One region of the Comamonas sp. 26 genome, then DNA from elsewhere that is predicted to be linked to it. Evidence: predicted binding sites of a transcription regulator. Region 1 holds the regulator's gene; each other region holds the start of a gene.
What was found. Region 1 encodes sigma-54, which starts transcription at its own class of promoters, with help from an activator protein. Its sites were predicted from a motif close to TGGCANGNAANCTGCTTT; they were not measured.

Region 1 (4,803 bases):
GCGACACCGGCTACGCAATTGCGCCAGAGCATGACTCTGGGTGGCGAGAAGGCGGACGAGAAGAAATGATTGAGCCCACCTTCTCCAGCAGCCGCACCGGCGAGTCTACGAGTCGTCTGGAAGCCAAGCATCTGGCCAAGTCCTATGGCAGCCGCAAGGTGGTCAAGGACGTGTCCCTGTCCGTGCAAAAAGGCGAGGTGGTCGGTCTGCTCGGCCCTAATGGTGCGGGTAAGACCACATCGTTTTACATGATCGTGGGTCTGGTGCGCAGCGATGGTGGCGAGATCTTTATTGATGGTCAGCCTGTCGGAGGCATGCCTATTCACCAGCGCTCGCGCCTGGGCCTGTCCTATCTGCCTCAGGAAGCATCCATCTTCCGCAAGCTCAGCGTGGAAGACAATGTGCGCGCCGTGCTGGAGCTGCAAAAAGACGAGCAGGGCAAGGCGCTGACGCAGGGCGAGATCGAAAAACGCCTGACCGGCCTGCTGCAGGAGCTGCGCGTTGAGCACCTGCGCCAGTCGCCCGCGCTGGCGCTGTCCGGCGGTGAGCGTCGCCGCGTGGAAATCGCGCGTGCACTGGCGACTCAGCCGCGTTTCATTCTGCTGGATGAACCCTTTGCCGGTATCGATCCGATTGCCGTGATCGAGATTCAGCGCATCATTGGCTTCCTCAAGGAGCGCGGCATTGGTGTGCTGATTACCGACCACAACGTGCGCGAAACACTGGGCATTTGCGACCATGCTTTCATCATCAGCGATGGGCATGTGCTGGCCGAAGGCACCCCCGAGGAGATTGTGGAGAACGCCGATGTGCGCCGCGTCTACCTGGGCGAACATTTCCGTATGTGATGAGCGCAGGCTTTCGCTCTCTCACATTCCCCCCGGCACTGGCGTTGACCAGCGCTGCGGGCCAGCGCATTGAAGCCGCACGGCGGCGAATTCTGAGTGGCGCGAGCATTTGCTGCAGCCGCCGGCTGGAGGCATTTAGCTGATGAAGCCAGGTCTCTCGCTACGCGTTTCGCAGCATCTCTCGCTCACGCCGCAGTTGCAGCAGTCCATTCAGCTGCTGCAGCTGTCCACGCTGGAGCTGGCGCAGGAAGTCGAACAGATGCTGGTCGACAACCCATTTCTGGAACGCGCTGGCGATGAGGCTGATGCAGGAAGCGATGCTCCTGCGGAGATAGCGCCTACCGCTCATGAATACAGCGCTTCAGACCATATTTCATCTGAAAAAGAGACAGGACAGGCGCAAACAGCTACTGACTCTGTAGCAGAGACCCCCAGCGCCGAAACCCCGGAAGCACTGAACTGGGATGCCGACGGCATTGACGGCCAGGATGGCGAGTGGGGCGGTGAATCCAGCAGCGAGTGGGACTCCCCCTCGGGCAGTGGCTCCACCCGCAACCGCGATGGTGATGGCGAAACCGATGCCATTGATCTGGCCCGCGAGCACGAAAGCCTGACCGCATTTCTGCACCGGCAAGCGCTTAGCCTGCGTCTGGGTGCCGAAGACTGCGCGGCGCTACGCTTTTTGATCGAATCGCTCAACGACGACGGCTACCTTGAAGACCCGTTGCAGGAGCTGGCCCGGAGTCTGGCGGGCGACGATCTGGAAGAGCGCGAAGAGCTGGAGCAGCGCTTTGCCATTGCGCTGAAGCTGCTGCAAAGTCTGGAGCCTGTGGGCGTGGGTGCGCGTGATCTGTCCGAATGCCTGCAGCTGCAGCTGCGTGATTTGATTCACACCGCTGAGGACGAAGGCACGACCGAGGCGCACATGAACCGCTTGAAGCTGGCGCAGGCCATTTGCAAGCAGCCCATGGACTTGCTGGCGCGGCGCGACCTGCGCAAGCTCACCAGCCTGTGCGGCGCGCGCGAGGAGCCGCTGCGCGAAGCCATGAGCCTTATTGCGGGGCTGGAGCCGCGCCCCGGTCGCCGCTTTGTGGATGTGGAGCGCAATATCATCGTCCCCGATGTCATCGTGCGTCCGGTGCGCGTCAGCTCAGGGCGCGTCGATTTTTCCGTGCAGCTCAATGCCGATGTGATGCCGCGCCTGCGGGTGCATGACATTTACGCAGGCGTGCTGCGCCGCCACAAAAGCAGCGAAGGCCATGCCGCGCTGCAACAGCAATTGCAGGAGGCGCGCTGGTTCATCAAGAACATTCAGCAGCGCTTTGACACCATCTTGCGCGTGTCGCAAGCGATTGTGGAGCGGCAGAAAAACTTCTTTGTGCATGGCGAGCTGGCCATGCGCCCGCTGGTGCTGCGCGATATTGCCGATCAGCTGGGCCTGCACGAATCCACCATCAGCCGTGTGACCACGGCCAAGTACATGGCCACGCCGCAGGGCACGTTTGAGCTCAAATACTTCTTTGGCTCGGGTCTGGGAACGGAGACCGGCGGCAGCGCCTCCAGCACCGCAGTGCGGGCGCTGATCAAGCAGTTTGTGGATGCCGAGAGTCCTAAAAAGCCGCTATCCGATGCCAAGCTGGCCGATATGCTCAAGGAGCAGGGCATTGAATGCGCGCGTCGCACGGTGGCCAAGTACCGCGAGCAGCTCAAGATACCGACGACGACGCTGCGCAAGGCGTTGTAGCCATCGCTGGGAATAAAAAAAGCCGCTGATGCATTGCTCAGCGGCTTTTTGTTTGGCGGGCTTGCTCTAACCGATGGTTAGCTGGGGATTAACCACCAGATAAACAAAGCCAGCACGCCAATCATCAATCCAAATTTGAGGATCTTGTAGAACGTCGGGTTCCAGCTGCGGAACGCGCGGCGGTACTTGCCGGCGTAGAACGAGATCTTGAACAGCTTGCTGATCATGCCGCGCGGATCGCCCTCGTTATTGGGCGAGCTGGCGGCGGCCACGACATTCTTGCCCAGCCAGTGGTTGAGCCACTGGGCAAAGCCGTTGGTCATGGGGCGCTCCACATCGCAGAACAGCACGATGCGGTTGCCTTCCGAGCGATTTTCAGCCCAGTGCATATAGGTCTCGTCGAAGATCACGCCTTCGCCCTCGCGCCAGCTGTAGGGCTTGCCGTCGACCTCAATCATGCAGCGGTCATCATTGGGTGCCAGCACAGCCAGGTGGTAGCGCAACGAGCCGGCATAAGGGTCGCGGTGCAGATTGAGCTTGGCGCCGGGCGGCAGCTCGGCAAACATGGCGGCCTTGATGCTGGGAATGGATTTGACGAGTGCGGTGGTCTTGGGGCACAGCTCCATGGCAGACGGGTGGGCATCGCCATACCACTTCAGGTAAAAGCGCTTCCAGCCGGTCTTGAAGAAGGAGTTGAAACCCGCGTCGTCATTGTTGGCGGCGGCCTTGATCTGCATGTTCTTTTGCAGATTCACGGCTTCCTCGCGAATCTCGCGCCAGTTGGCCTGCAGCGGCGCCAGCTCGGGGAAGGTGCTGGTGGGCAGATAAGGCGTGCGCGGCACCTTGCTGAACATCAGCATGAAGACGTTGAACGGCGCTGTGAACGTGGAGTGATCAAACAATTGCTTCACCACCTTGTGGCGCACCTTGCCGCGCAGGTGCATGTACAGCCCGCAGCCAAAGAAAAGCAGCACCAGTGCCAGAACGATAATTTTTGCCATAAGGGTCAATTTTACCGGGGGCACCCCGTTGGCGACCATGGGGGCAGGTCAAACAGAACCGGGGTAGGGGAATATCAATAACGATAGCTGCTAGCGCTTGATCAATAAGCGCTAGAGCCTTGTTTTGTATGAAATTCAAGGCAAAGCCAGTACCGCGCAGTTGCAGAGGTCGTCGCTTTCAAAGGCGGTTTTATCGCCCGCTTTTAGCCCTGGTACGGGAAACAGGCGCACGGTCAGCGGTTTGTTGAGCCGGTAGGCCATGGTGCCTGTGTCGCGCATGACGGCGGCGATCTGCTCATTGCTGCTGTCGCCGGGCACGGGCACGGTGTCGAGGCCAATGCCGCAGACGCTGCTGTAAGTCAGTAGGGCGCGAATATCGAACTCGTTGTTCAGGCTGGCCTGGGCCAGGCCTTGGTCTTCGGTCACGGCCAGCATCAGGCCGCTAAAGCCAATTGGCGTCACGCCCTGGACGGACTTGAACACGCGGGTCAGCAGGGCCGAGGCTTCCACCGTGCCGCTGGCGCCGAAATAGGGCACGCCCAGCAGTTGATAGACATCGACCATGGAGGCGCAGGACTTGGAGGGGGCCGCCGAGGTGTCCATGCCCGCAATGCGCCAGCCGTCGGCCAGTTTCACGCCATCGGCGCAGCGCTGGATGGCGGTGGCATGCGCGGTCAGCGACTGGCTCAGGCGCTCGAAGGCCAGCCTGAACCAGGTGGCGTGGTCCAGCTGCTGGCGCTGGGCTTGGAGCGCCTGGAGGTCAGCTACCATGAGATCTGGCGTTTCCAGACCCAGCACCAGCGCGCCATGGTGCTGGCCGCGGTGGTAGCTGGCCGGAAAGTAGGGAATGCCGGGCGCACAGTTGAAGTTGACCGTGAAGTTGAAATTGCCTTCGCCGCGTGGCGTGGTACGGGCAATTTCCTGAATCGCCTGCACGCTGTGGGCCAGCAGCTCGGTCTGCAAAAAACAGTGCTCGTCCAGGTCGATATTCACGCAGGCATTGCACAGGTCGCCATAGGCGGCAATCAGCTGGGGCAGCAGAGCTACCTCCTGTGCGTTGCGCGCCTCGCCAATGGCAAAGCGAATGCGGCGCGCGCCGGTATTGATGGTGGTCAGCAACTGCGTGATGTGCTGCAAATCGGCCAGCGCCGAATCAATCCCGCAGACATCGATGAACTCGCCAAACGGATTGCTCACGATGCGAATCGAC
Region 2 (4,803 bases), 170 kb from region 1:
CTCGTTGGCTTGTAAAAATTCAATTCGTTCCGCTTTTCCAGCCGCCTTGGTGCGACTGACTCGCCTCGTCTATGAGTGACGGACCGATACATTCAATGGCGTGTGACGAACGCTCAAAAACGTCGCGACAAGACAGCTCTGCATCCTTTTGATCCAGTCTCTCGCCACGGAATACGCGCAGGCGCTCGGCATCAATGCCATAGACCACGCGGCCAATGGCCGACCAGAAGATCGCGCCCGCGCACATCACGCAGGGCTCGGCCGATGAGTACAGCGTGGCGGTGGCCAGCGCATCACGGCAGTACAGCGGGCTGGCCAGGCGAATGGCCGACAGCTCGGCATGGGCCGTGCAGTCGCCGCTTTCGCCGTTGGCGTTACTGGCCTCGGCCAGCACGCGCCCATCGGCCGCCACAATCAGCGCCCCAAACGGGCGGTTGCCGCGTTCACGCGCCCTGTCGGCCAAGGTGATGGCCTGGCGCAGATAGCGGCCATCCACGTCATTGAGTATTTGTTCTTGAGGCAAAGACATGTGCATCTGCTCCTCAGGCCTTGAGCATTCGCACCGACTTGGGCGGCAACATGCTGCTATTGAACAGGGCATCCGCCGATGGCATTGTTTTGAGCGCAAAGGTCTGCACCACGCTGTCCACCTGCTGCTCCAGAAGGCGCTTGCTGAAGTCGCCCAAACCATGGCTTTTCGTGTCTGCCGCAGCGATGTACTGGGTGGTGATGGCCCAGCGCGCCAGCTCCGTTTTCTCATCCAGAATCGGCTCGCGCTGGCGCACGGCGGCGATTGCAGCGGCCGGGTTGGCAATGCACTCCACAATCGCGCGGTTGGTGGCCCGCAAAAAGGCGGCAACCAGCTGCGGCTTTTCAGCAATCAATGCGCTGGAAGCAAGGATGGCGTTGCCATACAGCTGCACGCCAGCATCGGTGTAGTGCAGTATGGAAAGTTCCTCGGGCTTGATGCGCGCAAACAGCGACACCGCAGAGTCATGGAAATAAGTGGCGGCATCGACATCACCACGCACCATCACGTTATCGCGGGCTGAGAACTCGGTGGTAGACCATGAAAACAGATCGGCAGGCAGATGCTTGTTGCGCGCCACCATGGGCCATGCACGGCGTGTGGACTCCACCGCCGCAGCGGCGACCTTCTTGCCCTTGAGGCTCAGGAAGTCAGAGGTGATTCCGCGATCTTTGCGCCCAATGATGACGAAGGGCGCGCGGTTGTAGTACTGGTAGACGGCCTGCACACGGGGCGTTCCAGCATTCTGTGCATTGAACTCGATCAGCGAGCTGATATCGCCCAGACCCAGCTGGTAGGCGCCGCTGGCAATGCGGGTAATCGAAGCCACCGAGCCCGAGCCCACGTCCAGACTTACATCCAGCCCTTCTTCGCGGTAGTAGCCGTTTTGCAGCGCCAGAAAAAACGGTGCCGTCTGCGAAGTGACGCGAAAGTCCAGCGTGAATTTCAGCGGAGTCAGCGACTTGTTCTGCGCATGCACCCAGGGCGCAGAACATAGGGGTAAGGCAGCGAGAAAATGACGACGTTGCATGGCGGAACTCTCAAGTCTTGGGGCACATATCCAGCAGCACAGCCACTGGCAGAACATGAGCAATTTCCGGGCGCTGCGCGAATGGCAGGCTGAACGCTTCTACTCGTTCATCAACTAAGCAATTGGCGTGCCTGCTTTTTGACGCCTCTGAAAAGTAGTGCCAACGACTCACAACGGTGCAAGGTAACCACCACTGTGCATGCGTTGATGCACAGGTCTGCACCAAGTTGAAGCAATGCACCAAAAATGCCGCCATCTATCCCGTAAGCCTTGCTGGCACGGTGTTTGCTGCACTTCAATCAAGAGTAGAAGCGTTCAGCACGGTGCACTGTTCTCAACCAGAGATTCAGCAGCTTCGCGGGTCATTGCTCTTGAAGCGGGTACGGCTTTGGCCGCACTTGTTCCTCATACTTCAGAGGCACGCCATCTCAAGCCAACGCTCCATGCGCGTGCGTCTGAAGTCATTGCAAGAGAGAGACTTATGCAGACCATGAATGCCAACCAATCCACTTACGCACTGGACGAACTCGACAAGGAAGCCCGCATGGGCGGACAGGGCGTAGAGACCAGCGCCCGCGAAGTGCGCGTCATCGACATCAGCAACTTTGAAGCGCGCAGGCCGGAAATTGCCGAACAGCTGTGGAGCGCCGCTGTAGACATCGGCTTTTTTCAGGTTTCAGGTCACGGCATTGCGCAGGCCGATATCGATGCGGCGTTTGAGCGTGCGCAGCAGTTCTTTGCCCAGCCCGCAGAAGTGAAGGCGCAATGGCCGCTGGCACGCAATGCCGGCTGGGAGCACAAGGCGCAGATTCGCCCATCCACCAAGACACCGGACCAGAAGGAGTCTTATCAAGTCACACGCCCGCGCATGCAAGGGCTGTGGCCCGGTGAAGAGGAGCTTTCAGGTTTCCAGCAAGCCACACTGGAGTTTGAGCAGCAATGCTGGAAGGTGGGCATGCAGCTGCTGTCTTGCTTTGCCTACAAGCTGGGCTTTGACGAAGACTTCTTTACCCGCGCGCACAACCCAGCAGTGCCCAGCTACCAGAGCACTCTGCGCATGCTGCATTACTTTGCGGTCGACCCGGCATTGAAAGAAGAAACAGGCTTGTGGCGTGCAGGTGCGCATACCGACTTTGATTGCCTGACCCTGCTGTTCCAGCGCGCCCGACAAGGCGGCCTGCAGGTGCTGCCAGGAAAAGAGGCCGAAGCTCAGCAATGGACGCCGGTAGAGCCCGTGGACGGCGTCATCACCTGCAATATCGGTGACATGCTGACGCGCTGGAGCGACGACCAGCTACCCAGCAACTTTCACCGCGTACGCAACCCGCAGCCCCATGAATACCAGGGCTCGCGCTACAGCCTGGCGTTCTTTTGCCAGGCCAACGAAGATGCGGTCATTGAAGGGCCGGGCAAAAAATATCCGCCCATCACAGGGGCGGATTATTTGCGACAGCGCATCTCTGCCAACTTCTCGAATAGGTATTGATCCCCCCTGAGCGGCTGCGCCGCTTCCCCCTGAGGGGGACGACACCTTCGGGGCGGGGCGCCCCTTCCTCGGTATCCCTGGCTTGGGGTCCAGCCCCCCGCCTTTGGCGTGGTGTGATGTGGTCTGAATTGAAACGACAAGGCCCCGGAACTCGGGGCCTTGTCGGTAATCAGGGGCGGCGCAGATCAGCGCAGCGACGCGATGAGATCGATGTACAGCTGCTTGGCTTCATCTGACGAGGTGCCTTCGAGCTTGGCCCAGGCATCCCACTTGGCACGCGCCACCATGTCGGTGAAGCTGGGCTTCTTGGTCTCGTTGTCTCCATCTGTGGCCTGCTTGTACAGTCCATAGATCTTGAGCAGCGTGGCGTTATCAGGGCGCTCGCTGATCGAGGTGGAATTCTTGACGGCTTCTTCAAACGTGGTGTTCAGATCGGACATGAAGGGCCTCCTGGGCTTTGAGTAGTTCAGTGCAGTGTAGCCAAAAATCCATCAAATTAGAACGACCGTTCTTTTTATTTCGCAAAGTGCACAACCACAGAAACGCAGTACGTGCTGAAAGCCAGGTTTGCGCTTCACAGTCACGTCTGCCATGCACGCCAGCCCGGCCTCAGAACACCATGCGCAGACCCATATCAAAGCCCAATGCGCTGCGTGGCTGCATTCCAGGGCTGTTGCTGTAGGCTGGTTGCGGCATGATGACTGGGCTGCTGACGGCCAGCGGCGTCACACCCATCACAGCCGGGTTGTTGTGCCCATTGCTCACACTGATACGTGACACCGTGGTGTACAGTGCCGTGCGTTTGGAGAGGTTGTGCACATAGCCCAGGGCCAGCTTGTTCACCGATGCGTCGCCCGTTCCCTGGCCGTTCTTGAATTGCACCCGCGCCACCGATGCCCTGAGCTGATGGAGCCCGACAGGGATCTGCACACCGGCCAGCAGCCCGTCATAGCGGTCAGTGGCCTGAACATCGCTGCGCGCATTGCGCACCTGCGACCACTCACCCAGAACCTTGACTGGGCCAAAGTTGTACGACCCACCCAGGTTCAATGACTTGATGGTTTCCTTTCGGCCATTGAAAGTACCCAGCATGCTTTCGCCATAACCCAGCGCGATATCGGTGGGGCCACTGGCCCAGCCGATGCGCCCGCCCGCATAGCGGCCACGCCTGGAATCATTTTCTGGAAAGGCATACATCAGCTGACCGTAAACACCGCCCAGCCCTGTTGGCAGGTGGTAGCCAATGGAGTTATTAGCACGCAGATAGTTATCCGTACCTGCCGACAGACCATTGCCCAGCAAGCGCTCGGTCAATGTGCCGGTAGTCTGTGTACTCAGCGCACGGTTAATGGCCAGGTTGCTGCTGACCACGGCCAGCAGATTCACACCCACGCCGTTGACGGTGTAAGGATCAAACGCCCAGTCATTCAGAAACGACGGCGTGTGGTCTCGCCCGAGACGCAGCTCGCCCCAGTTGCCTGTCAGGCTGACGGTGGAACGCCGCCCAAAGTTCAGCGCGCCACCACCCGTATCGTTGGTCACGGGAGCCTCAAGCCACATGCTTGCAGACATTCCGCCTCCCAGATCTTCAACAGCGCGAACGCCCAGACGACTGGCCAGATTGCCTGAGGGCGACAAGGCCCAGACGCCCTGACTTGCGGTTCGGCCGGAGCCATCCCAGGAATTGCTGCGCACCATGTAACGGCTGACGCCCGCATCCATCACGCCGAACAGAGTGACAGATGACTGCGCACTGGC
Region 3 (4,803 bases), on a different contig from region 1:
GAAGACGGTGGGCGAGCGCTTGTCGCATGCACTGGTGCATGGCATTACCGACTTCATTACCGAAGACACAGAAGAGGCGTATCAGCAGCTCGTGGTGCAAGGTGGCGGTCGCCCGTTGCACGTGATTGAAGGCCCGCTGATGGATGGCATGAACGTGGTGGGCGACCTGTTTGGTGCAGGCAAGATGTTCCTGCCGCAGGTGGTCAAATCGGCCCGCGTGATGAAGCAGGCCGTGGCTCACCTGGTGCCCTATATCGAGGAAGAAAAGCGCCAGCAAGAAGCGGCGGGCCTGGACGTGACCAGCCGCGGCAAGATCGTGATCGCCACCGTCAAGGGCGACGTGCACGACATCGGCAAGAACATCGTCACTGTGGTGCTGCAGTGCAATAACTTCGAAGTCATCAACATGGGCGTGATGGTGCCTTGCCACGAAATTCTGGCGCGTGCCAAGGCCGAGGGCGCAGACATCATCGGTTTGTCGGGGCTGATCACCCCCAGCCTGGAAGAGATGCAGTACGTGGCCGGCGAGATGCACAAGGACGACTACTTCCGCATCAAGAAGATTCCGCTGCTGATCGGTGGCGCCACCTGCTCGCGCGTGCACACGGCCGTGAAGATCGCGCCCAAGTACGAAGGCCCGGTGCTCTACGTGCCCGATGCCTCGCGTTCGGTCAGCGTGGCGCAGAGTCTGCTGGGCGAGAACAAGGACGCCTATCTGCAGGAGGTGGAGGCTGACTACGACAAGGTACGCACTCAGCATGCCAACAAAAAGAAAACACCGCTGTGGACGCTGGCGCAAATCCGCGCCAATGCCACCGTGGTCAACCACGCACCCGTGGCGCCGCGCACCATGGGCCGCCGCGTGTTCAAGAACTTTGACCTGGCCGAGATCGCTCAGTACATCGACTGGGGCCCGTTCTTCCAGACCTGGGATCTGGCAGGCGCTTACCCCGCCATCCTCGACGATGAAATCGTGGGTGAGCAAGCGCGCAATGTGCAAGCCGATGCCAAGGCCATGCTCAAGAAAATCATCAAAGGCCGCTGGCTGCAGGCCAATGGCGTGATGGGCTTGTTCCCCGCCAACCGCGTGGGCGACGACATTGAGTTCTACACCGACGAGTCGCGCAGCGAAGTGCTAATGACCTGGTACGGCATGCGCCAGCAGACCGAAAAGCAGATGGTGGATGGCGTGATGCGCCCCAGCCGTTGCCTGAGCGATTTTGTCGCCACCAAGGAATCAGGCATCAAAGACTACGCCGGCATGTTTGCCGTGACCGCCGGCATTGGTGCCGAGAAGAAGGACAAGGAATTTGAAGCCGCGCTGGACGACTACAGCGGCATCATGTTCAAGGCCCTGGCTGACCGCCTGGCCGAAGCCTTTGCCGAATGCCTGCACCAGCGCGTGCGCAAGGATTTGTGGGGGTACGCCGAAGATGAAACCCTCAGCAACGAGGAACTCATCAAAGAGCAGTACAAGGGCATTCGCCCGGCTCCCGGCTACCCCGCATGTCCCGACCACACGGCCAAGATCGATCTGTTCAAGGCGCTGCAGGCCGACGACATTGGCATGACGCTGACCGAGAGTCTGGCGATGAACCCTGCATCGAGTGTGAGCGGCTTCTACATCGGCAACCCTGAAGCGGTGTACTTCAACGTGGGCCAGATTGGCGAAGACCAGTTGGCCGACATGGCCGAGCGCCGCGGCATGGATATTGAGGAACTGCGCCGCTTCCTGGCGCCCAATCTGGGCTAAGGCCACATTGGCTTCCTTCAAAGGCCGTGCATGCATGGCCTTTTTGTTTGACGCTTGTAGTCAGCCCCAAAGCCGTGGCGCTGAGCTAAAGCCGCTCAAGAGGACTTGTAGGGCAGGAATTTGCCTGAAAGCAGCACTTGCACGCGGTCGCCATTGGCATGGGGTTCGCGCTGTATGTCCATGCTGAAATCGATGGCGCTCATGATGCCGTCGCCGAATTCTTCGTGAATCAGTTCCTTGATGGTGCTGCCGTAAACGCTGACGATTTCATACCAGCGATAGATCAATGGATCGGTGGGCACGGCGGTTGGCAAGGAGCCCTTGTAAGGCACGACCTGAAGCCATCGCGTCTCTTCCTCGGTGAGCGAAAAAATACCGGCCAGCGTGGCCGCCTGCGCTGCATTGAACGTCATCTGGCCCAGGCAGCCTGCGGTGACCCACTCCTTGCTCAGGCCTACGGCCTTGGCAATGTCCTCCCATTTCAGGCCTTGATTCACTTTGGTGTCAATGATTTTCTCGGTAACGTCGTTGCGATTCATAAAAGTCTCCTCAGACAGTGGAATCTGTGAGTGACAGGCGCGGCACGCGAATCGTGCCTGCCGTCACCAGCCAGACAAATGAATGCAAGAACCGGGCCTGTAGTAGTGTGGCTTCGTTACTCTTTGGCACAAAAGCTGCTTACCTCCTGTCAAAACTACTGACCGAGGGAGGGAGTGCATGGAAATGGTGCCGTTTTCTGCCATCGACAAGGCAGACACAGCGTGGGTGATGATTTCTGCAGCCCTGGTGCTGTTGATGACGCTGCCGGGGATTGCGCTTTTCTACGCGGGGCTGGTGCGCCGCAAGAATGTGGTCAATACCCTGGCAGCGGTCTTTGCCGTAGCCTGCATCGTGACGCTGACCTGGTTCGCATTGGGCTACTCGCTGGCCTTCTCTGCAGACTCTCCGTGGCTGGGCAATCTAAGCCGCGCCTGGTTCTCTTCGCTGCATTACGACGGCAAGCGAAGCATGCTCTCCGTCAGCCATCTGGCGCCGCATTTGCCAGAGGCAGCCTATGCGCTGTTTCAGGCCGCCTTTGCCATCATCACCACCTGTCTGATTGTGGGTGCCGTGGTGGAGCGCATGCGTTTTGCCGCGTTGCTGGTGTTTGCCGCGCTGTGGAGTGTGGTGGTCTATGCCCCTGTCGCCCACTGGGTGTGGGAGGGTGGCGGCTGGTTGAACCAACTTGGTGCACTTGATTTTGCTGGGGGCGCTGTGGTGCATGTGAATGCTGGTGTGGCGGCCTTGGTCTGCGCCACCATGCTGGGGCGCAGACGTGGTTATGGAACCGAGGCTTTTGAGCCGCATAGCCTGGGCTGGACAGCCATTGGTACTGCGCTGCTGCTGTTTGGCTGGTTTGGCTTTAACGCGGGCTCTGCCCTTTCTGCCGATGGGCGTGCGGCACTGGCTTTTGTAGTCACTTTAGTGGCCGCCGCTGCGGGTGGCCTGGCATGGATGCTGATGGAGTGGGTGGTGCGAGGAGCCCCCACGTTGCTGGGGCTGCTGTCGGGTCTGATTGGCGGTCTGGTGGCCATTACGCCAGCTGCGGGTTTCGTGCAAGTAGGTAGCGCTGCCTTGATGGGTTTGATTGCTGGCGTGGTCTGCTTTTGGGGCGCGACCTGGCTTAAGCGCCGTCTGGGTGCCGATGATTCGCTGGACGTGTTTGGTGTGCATGGTGTGGGCGGTATCGTCGGGTCGGTGCTGACCGCCGTGTTTGCTGATCCAGTGATCGCAGGCACCAGCCCCACCGTGCTCAATCAGCTGGTCGCCGTATTGGCCGTCGCTGCCTACAGCGCGATGGGAACGGCCGTCTTGTTGTTTTTGATTCGCCTGGTCATGCCACTGCGGGTGGATTCTGTACAGGAAATGGAAGGGCTGGACATCAGCCTGCATCTGGAGCGTCAGCACTGAAACAGCTGTACGCGCGCTTTGCTTGAGTCAAACGTCAGGAGGTGCTTGTATGGAGGACAGCGAACGGCTGGCAATAGCCGCCCATCTGCATGTGGTTTTGCGCCGCAAGACGGGGAGGGTGACAGATACCGAATGGATGGCTGGCAATCAGCTCTATGCGCAGGCCATGGCGGATTTTGCGCTGGCGCATGCCCATGAAAAAGCCGACGAGGAATTGGCCAGACTGGCCCAGCGCTTGCAGGGCAGCTGGAGTAGTCCTGGAACGCCTAGGCGTGGTGGTACATCAAGCCCTGCTCCTGTGGCGGCAAGTGCCTCTGCACCCGCTCTTGCGCAGGAGCCGCAGATACTGCCGCGCAGCGCACCGCGCTATGTCGGAGGGTTGCGCTGAGAAAGCGCAGGCCGAAAGGCGGATGCAATGCCGGCTATGGTGGGGCAGGTGCAAGAAAAAACCCAAGGCACCGAAGTGCCTTGGGCGTTGGGCCGCGGTGCTTGATGCGCCGCGCAAGAGTGCAGGAAAAAAGTGGCCAGGGATACCGGCTTACTTTTTCAGCTCTTTTTCATAAGCCTCACGCGCTTTGATGCCTGTGGCGGTGAAATCGGTGAAGACACCATCAATGCCCAGGCGGAAGTAGGCGAGGAATTCCTGCACCGGATCGCCCTTGTAAATGCCTGCCAGGCGCGCCGCTTCATCACGGAAGGTAAAGCTGTGCACCACCAGTCCCGCCTTGTGCGCATTGGCAATCAGGCCAGTGTCTTTCAGCGTATTCACATCCTTTAGGCTTGCACCGGCAAGGTATGGCACGACAGAGTGGGCCAGCACCTGGGGCTTCCAGGGGCCAATGCCATCGGCATAGGTCTTGATCTCGGCCAGGCCGGGTGTGGTCAGCATGGCGCCAAAGGTGCGGGCGTCACCGGCCAATGTCCAGCTGTAAGGTCGGCCGCTGATGAAGGTCCATTCATCATTGGTGATGTAGACCATGGAGCCGTCCTGGAAGTTGATGTCATTGCCATCTACCAGCTGCACTCCCTTGGCCTTCATGCCGGCCTTGCGCAGGTATTTGAGGCTTTCCGGGTCAAAGCTCTGGATATAGATGGGGGCA

Region 2: a site for sigma-54 is predicted at 1,834-1,851, ahead of CLU84_RS00975 (isopenicillin N synthase family dioxygenase). Genes of this name have one in related genera too.
Region 3: a site for sigma-54 is predicted at 2,417-2,434, ahead of CLU84_RS20165 (ammonium transporter). Genes of this name have one in related genera too.

Annotation. Positions count from the first base shown of each region.
Region 1 covers NZ_PEFL01000001.1:33,040-37,842, forward strand. The annotation lists gene lptA (lipopolysaccharide transport periplasmic protein LptA) at 1-69, shown strand, start outside; gene lptB (LPS export ABC transporter ATP-binding protein) at 66-848, shown strand; gene CLU84_RS00165 (RNA polymerase factor sigma-54) at 991-2,592, shown strand; gene CLU84_RS00170 (aspartyl/asparaginyl beta-hydroxylase domain-containing protein) at 2,670-3,593, opposite strand; gene CLU84_RS00175 (DUF711 family protein) at 3,729-4,803, opposite strand, start outside.
Region 2 covers NZ_PEFL01000001.1:203,528-208,330, reverse strand. The annotation lists gene CLU84_RS00985 (nucleoside deaminase) at 20-529, opposite strand; gene CLU84_RS00980 (ABC transporter substrate-binding protein) at 543-1,559, opposite strand; gene CLU84_RS00975 (isopenicillin N synthase family dioxygenase) at 2,050-3,045, shown strand; gene CLU84_RS00970 (acyl-CoA-binding protein) at 3,231-3,485, opposite strand; gene CLU84_RS00965 (porin) at 3,655-4,803, opposite strand, start outside.
Region 3 covers NZ_PEFL01000003.1:440,182-444,984, forward strand. The annotation lists gene metH (methionine synthase) at 1-1,753, shown strand, start outside; gene cynS (cyanase) at 1,849-2,292, opposite strand; gene CLU84_RS20165 (ammonium transporter) at 2,471-3,703, shown strand; gene CLU84_RS20170 (hypothetical protein) at 3,753-4,091, shown strand; gene CLU84_RS20175 (glycerophosphodiester phosphodiesterase family protein) at 4,242-4,803, opposite strand, start outside.